3 regions of the Buttiauxella gaviniae genome follow, and region 2 is predicted to be linked to each of the others. Evidence: predicted binding sites of a transcription regulator. Region 2 holds the regulator's gene; each other region holds the start of a gene.
What was found. The regulator PhoB, encoded in region 2, activates phosphate uptake and scavenging genes when phosphate is short. The targets are predictions, from matches to a motif close to CTGTCATAAAACTGNCNNAT.
Positions count from the first base shown of each region.

Region 1 (2,270 bases), 580 kb from region 2:
GCAAGATTAATCCCCAGATCGTCGAGCGCATCATGCATCCACAAATACGCCCCATTCGACAAACTGCGATCGTCGTCCACGCCGTTATACCCGCCGCCCACGTCATGGTGGATCCCCGGAAACATCACCTGCAGAATGCGATCCCGGTTATCCCACAGCACCGGAGCCAGATCGACGCGCTGCTCATCAATCGCGATGGCCTGCAGCCCGTATTTCACCCGTGAATGCAGTTCGGTATTGTTGAAGCGGAAAATGTTATATCGCTTATCATTGAAATATCTGGGGATCCCCATCTGACCTACCGTTTCCCAGACCGCCACCGCTTCGATGGAAGCCGGGCGCGTAATACAGGTGGGATCGACGCTGTCGCAAAAAAAACCCGGCAGCTCGCGTACCACACTTCCCAGCAGGCTCGGGCTCATGTCCGGCGCATGAGCGAGATATTGCGCCCACACGGACGCGCCAAACCGCCATGCTTCATCTTTATTGCGCAGGTTTAAATGCAGCTTTTCACGGCTTAATAAGCCCCGATCAATGATCATCTCCGCCAGCACCCGCGCGGTATAAGCCCCGTGGCTAAACCCCACCAGATAGATGCGATCTCCCGCCTGCCAGTGACGGCTAATAAAGGTGTATCCGCGAATGATCGGCACGATCAACTCTGCGCCAAATGCCCCCGCCAGCCGCTTCACCAGGCCATTGTGCGGATCGCCCATCCCGTGAATGTACTTGGCAACCTGCACCACTTTACCGCTGCTGTCGGTGAAGACCTTTTCTTGCTCATTGGCTAACAGCAAACTTTGCTGGTCGACATTCCCTTTCAAATCAATAAATAACTGATAAACATTGCTAGCTACAGCTTCATCATCTGCATTTTGTACTACACCGGGAGCGCTCCATGTGCCATCGGCACAAAAAATAATGTTCTTGCTCATTGCGGCTTTCCCAAGACCAGAGGATAGCTGTAAGCAAAGACAAAAACGAAGCGCGTCACAATACGACAAATAGCTGATTAGCCTGATGACTTCCAGGCATCGCTTCACTCTTCATCATATCGAAACTTATTCTTAACAAAAATGTCACATTTCATCGGCACCATGAGGCAACTTTTTAAGGAGCCCGTGTGATGCAAACGATTATTCGCGTCAACAAACTGAGCAAAACCTTCAACCAGCACCAGGCGTTAAACGCTGTCAGCCTGGAGGTAAAGGAAGGTGAGATGGTCGCTCTGCTGGGGCCGTCTGGCTCAGGCAAATCCACCCTCTTACGCCATCTGAGCGGCCTGATTACCTCAGATAAATCAGCAGACTGCCATGTGGAACTGCTTGGCCGCACCGTTCAAAAAGCGGGCCGCCTGGCAAGTGACATTCGCAAAAGCCGCGCCCACACCGGCTACATCTTCCAGCAGTTCAACCTGGTGAATCGCCTGACGGTGCTTGAAAACGTACTGATTGGCGCGTTGGGTTCCACGCCGTTCTGGCGCACCTGTTTTAACTGGTTTACCCGCGAACAAAAGCAGCGTGCGCTGCAGGCGCTGACCCGCGTCGGCATGACGCAGTTTGCTTATCAGCGCGTCTCCACCCTGTCCGGTGGGCAGCAGCAGCGCGTGGCGATTGCCCGTGCGCTGATGCAGCAAGCCAAAGTAATTCTGGCCGATGAACCGATTGCCTCCCTCGACCCGGAATCCGCCCGCATCGTGATGGAAACGCTGCACGACATTAACCGTCTGGACGGCATCACCGTGGTGGTGACGCTGCATCAAGTGGATTACGCCCTGCGCTATTGCGAACGCATTGTCGCACTCCGCCAGGGTCATGTGTTTTACGACGGAAGCAGCTCGGCGTTCGACAACGAACGGCTGGGGAATCTCTACCGCAGCATGAACCGCGTTGACGCGGCGGCTGCGTAACCACTTTGTCATCTACTCCAAGGAACAGTCATGAGCTACAAAGCCGTAAAAGCCCTCGCCTTTACCAGCCTGTTAAGCGTTAGCGCCCTGTTCAGCCCAGCCCATGCGGATGAACAAGAAAAGTCCCTGAATTTCGGCATTATCTCCACCGAATCGCAGCAAAACCTGAAACCGCAGTGGGAACCGTTCCTGAAGGATATGGAGAAGAAACTGGGCGTGAAGGTGAATGCTTTCTTCGCACCGGACTACGCGGGGATTATCCAGGGCATGCGTTTTAACAAAGTGGATATCGCCTGGTACGGCAACCTTTCGGCGATGGAAGCGGTGGATCGCGCCAACGGCCAGGTCTTTGCTCAAACGG
Region 1 is NZ_JBFMVT010000002.1:2,297,811-2,300,080, reverse strand. Features, by position in the region: gene AB1E22_RS11260 (phospholipase effector Tle1 domain-containing protein) at 1-935, opposite strand, end outside; gene phnC (phosphonate ABC transporter ATP-binding protein) at 1,127-1,909, shown strand; gene phnD (phosphonate ABC transporter substrate-binding protein) at 1,940-2,270, shown strand, end outside.
Region 1: the regulator PhoB is predicted to act here: its motif matches at 1,066-1,085, upstream of phnC (phosphonate ABC transporter ATP-binding protein).

Region 2 (2,270 bases):
CCTTCCAGCGCCTGGTCCTGCATCATCTCAAGATAGCCTTGCAACACGGTCAACGGCGTTCGCAGCTCATGGCTGACGTTGGCGAAAAAGTTGCGCCGCGCACCTTCAAGCTGGTGCATTTGAGTGACATCCCGCGCCACCAGCAGCCACTGTTCGTCACTGTAAGGCATCACGCGAAATTCCAGATGGCGACCATTGTTAAGCACCAGCGTTAGCGGGCGGGCAAAATCTTTTTGGGACAGATAACGGGTGAATTCCGGGTAACGCAATAAGTTAAGAATGTTTTGCCCGTTATCGTCCGGCCAACGCAAACCCAGGAGTTGCTGAGCGAGCCCGTTACACCAGAAGATTGTCCCTTCTTCAGTGGTCAGCACCACCGCATCGGGCAGCGATTCCGCACCGCTACGAAAGCGTTTGATAAGACTTCCCAGCTCTTTACGGCGTTTTTTATTACGCAACTGCATCTGATGCAGGCCGTAGAGCAGTGGATCCCAACTCCCCCGCCCCGGCGGCGGCGTCATACTGCGATCCACCCACAACCACCACGACAAACGCAGCAAATTCCAGAAATGCCAGACCAGCAGCCCGGTGACAGACAGTAATAAAAACCAGGGTAAATGGCCAAAGATGAGGCCTAAAATGGCGGCGGGAATGCAACAGAGCACCAGCTCCAGCACCAGCCTTTTCCATGACAACCGTTCCAGCACGCGTCACTCTCCTGAGAAAGAATTAAAAACGGGTTGAGAACCGATAGCCCGTACCGCGTACTGTTTGTACCATTCTGTCATGTTCACTGTGTTCGAGCGCTTTGCGTAACCGCCGAATATGGACGTCCACCGTTCGGTCTTCGACATAAACATTGGTGCCCCAGACGTGATTAAGCAACTGTTCACGGCTGTACACCCGCTCCGGATGCGTCATAAAGAAGTGTAATAACTTAAATTCCGTTGGCCCCATATCTAATGGGTTTTCACCCGCCATCACACGGTGTGATGAGGGATCAAGACTTAACCCGTGCATCTCAATGACTTCTTCAACCGCCATCGGCGAAATACGGCGCATCACAGCTTTGATGCGGGCCACCAGCTCCTTCGGAGAAAACGGTTTGGTAATATAGTCATCCGCACCGACTTCAAGGCCGCGCACGCGATCTTCTTCTTCGCCACGCGCCGTCAGCATCATCACCGGTATTTCACGCGTCAGGGCTTCACGCTTGAGGTGTTTGATAAACTGAATCCCGGAGCCGCCGGGCAACATCCAGTCCAGCAAGATCAGATCGGGGAAAGGTTCGATAAGGAGATTCACTGCACTGTCATAATCTTCCGCTTCTACGGGCTGAAAACCGTTTTGCTCAAGCACAAAGCTCACCATTTCACGGATTGGAGCTTCATCTTCTACGACTAATATACGCTTCGCCATGATTCGCCTTGCTCAAGGAATAATTATTGTTGTTTCAATGCCGCGCCATTATGCGTCAGATTTATGACAGATTTATGAAAAACATGACCGCTCAATGACTCATCACCTTGAATTATGACAACCATAAGTGCCCTTCGTGATGCCAGGCCTTATAATCCCCGCAGGTTTTTTCTGGCATGGGATAGATATGCGCATCATTCACACATCGGACTGGCATCTTGGTCAAAATTTTTATACCAAAAGCCGCGGGCCGGAGCACCAGGCTTTTCTTGAATGGCTACTGAACGCGGCCGTCGAACATCATGTGGATGCCATAATTGTTGCTGGCGATATCTTTGATACCGGATCGCCGCCAAGCTATGCCCGTGAACTGTACAACCGCTTTGTGGTGCTGCTTCAGGCGACCGGCTGCTCTCTGGTGGTTCTGGCAGGGAACCATGATTCCGTTGCCACGCTGAATGAATCCCGCGAACTGATGGCGTGCCTGAATACCTACGTTATCGCCAGCGCGCGCCATGATGCCAGCCAGCAGGCGATCATCCTTAATACGAAAGCCGGCCAGCCTGGCGCGATACTCTGCCCCATCCCTTTTTTGCGACCACGCGATATTCAGAGCAGCCAGGCGGGTTTGTCCGGCCATGAAAAACAGCGTTCATTAATGGAAGCCATTAGCGAACATTATCAGCAGTGTTACAGCGCAGCCTGCGAATTACGCGCTGATACGAAGCTGCCGATTATCGCCACCGGGCATTTAACCACCGTCGGCGTGACCAAAAGTGATGCGGTTCGCGACATTTATATCGGCACGCTTGATGCTTTCCCGGCGCAGCATTTCCCGCAGGCGGATTACA
Region 2 is NZ_JBFMVT010000002.1:2,877,406-2,879,675, reverse strand. Features, by position in the region: gene phoR (phosphate regulon sensor histidine kinase PhoR) at 1-707, opposite strand, end outside; gene phoB (phosphate response regulator transcription factor PhoB) at 730-1,419, opposite strand; gene sbcD (exonuclease subunit SbcD) at 1,607-2,270, shown strand, end outside.

Region 3 (2,270 bases), 1.0 Mb from region 2:
GTAACCCACTTTAGTGCCCAATGTATCAAGCAGATAACCGGCAATCGGCTGCGCGATGGTATAGCAGGCGGAGAATGTCGCAATAATGTAAGAATATTGCTGGGTAGTGATGTGAAGGTCACTTTGCAGCGTTGGCGCTGCCGCAGAAATGGTGTTTCTGGTTAAATAACAAAGAATGGTGCCAAGCGTCACCAGAGAAAGCATAAACCAGCGCTTGTGGCCTGTTTTGCGCATAACTAAGTCCCGTATTTCAAGCAATAAGTGGCCTGACCGCTGCAAGGCAGCAGGCAAATAAATAATTCAGAGGAGATAAAAATCAGCGGCGCTTCAGAAGACGTCGTGGATTCTGGGTTGGCCCATCCTGGACTTGTTTTTGTTATGAAGATCACAATACGCAGTGATGATGAACCGGCGTTTCATTTTTATTTGTGATTAATCTCAATTTTTATTGAGTAATCTACCCCCTATGGATTACCTATGTGACGTCCGTCACATTTTTGGTGGTAATGGTATGGGTGATTTTTATAATTTGTATGAATGAGTGGTATGGCGAATAAGAGGTATTACTGAAAAGCGGTATTGAAACGGGGGACGTGCGAGAAGTGATGAAGAATTGTGTCTTAAAGAGAAAAAGATTTAATAGTTTTCTCTACGTTTTTATTGAGATGAAATAAATATAACCATTTGATATTTAATAATTTAATCTCTTGTTTTTCTACGCACTCTCCACTGTCATAAAACTGTAATAATTCGTACATTTAACTGTCACCAAACTGTCCTATTTTCTATCCTGCATCCACTAAACAACGATTTACGTTCACCTCTGCAGGAGACATTATGAAAGTTATGCGTACCACTGTCGCAACTGTTGTCGCCGCGACCTTATCCCTGAGTGCTTTCGGCGCAAACGCCGCTGCAAGCCTGACCGGTGCCGGTGCAACCTTCCCTGCGCCAGTGTATGCCAAATGGGCAGATACCTATCAGAAATCAACGGGTAACAAAGTGAATTACCAGGGTATCGGCTCCTCCGGTGGCGTTAAACAAATCATTGCTAACACCGTGGATTTCGGCGCGTCTGATGCTCCGCTGTCTGATGAAAAGCTGCAACAAGAAGGGCTGTTCCAGTTCCCGACTGTTATCGGCGGTGTCGTTCTGGCCGTTAACCTGCCGGGCGTAAAATCCGGTGAGCTGGTGCTCGACGGTAAAACCCTGGGTGATATCTACCTGGGCAAAATCAAAAAATGGGATGACGAAGCGATCGCTAAACTCAACCCAGGCATGAAACTGCCACAACAGAACATCGCCGTTGTGCGTCGCGCTGACGGTTCCGGTACTTCATTCGTCTTCACAAGCTACCTGGCAAAAGTGAACGAAGAGTGGAAATCTAAAATCGGTGCAGGTTCCACCGTAAACTGGCCGACCGGCCTGGGTGGTAAAGGTAACGACGGTATCGCAGCCTTCGTTCAGCGTCTGCCGGGTTCAATCGGTTATGTCGAATACGCTTACGCAAAACAGAACAACCTGGCTTACACCAAGCTGGTTTCTGCTGACGGCAAGCCAGTAAGCCCGACGGAAGAGAGTTTCAGCAACGCGGCTAAAGGCGCTGACTGGAGCAAAACTTTCGCTCAGGATCTGACTAACCAGAAAGGTGATGATGTGTGGCCAATCACCTCCACCACCTTCATCCTGATTCACAAAGATCAGAAGAAACCTGAGCAAGGCGTTGAAGTGCTGAAGTTCTTCGACTGGGCGTATAAAGATGGCGCTAAACAGGCTAATGACCTGGATTATGCTTCCCTGCCAGATGCGGTTGTTGAGCAAGTTCGTGCAGCATGGAAAACCAACGTGAAAGACAGCTCCGGTAAGGCGCTGTACTAAGTCTATTTTGACGAAAATGGTGGATGTCGCTTACGCTAATCCACCCTACAACTGCTTCAAATTGGTGGATGGCGTTGTCGTTTATCCCCCTACAATAGCCTTCTGTAGGTCGGGTAAGCGCAGCGCTACCCGACATTTCTAAACTAAAAGAGTAAGTTATGGCAGTGAGTAAGCCGGTGTTCAAAGCCCCTGGCAAACAAGGTGATGTCATTTTCAGCGCGCTGGTAAAACTGGCTGCGCTGATTGTGCTATTTCTGCTGGGCGGAATCATCATCTCCCTGATCATCTCCTCGTGGCCGAGTATCGAGAAGTTTGGCTTCTCGTTCTTATGGACCAAAGAGTGGGATGCTCCGAACGATATTTATGGTGCGCTGGTGCCGATTTACGGCACG
Region 3 is NZ_JBFMVT010000002.1:1,872,279-1,874,548, reverse strand. Features, by position in the region: gene AB1E22_RS09380 (MFS transporter) at 1-234, opposite strand, end outside; gene pstS (phosphate ABC transporter substrate-binding protein PstS) at 838-1,878, shown strand; gene pstC (phosphate ABC transporter permease PstC) at 2,037-2,270, shown strand, end outside.
Region 3: the regulator PhoB is predicted to act here: its motif matches at 730-749, upstream of pstS (phosphate ABC transporter substrate-binding protein PstS).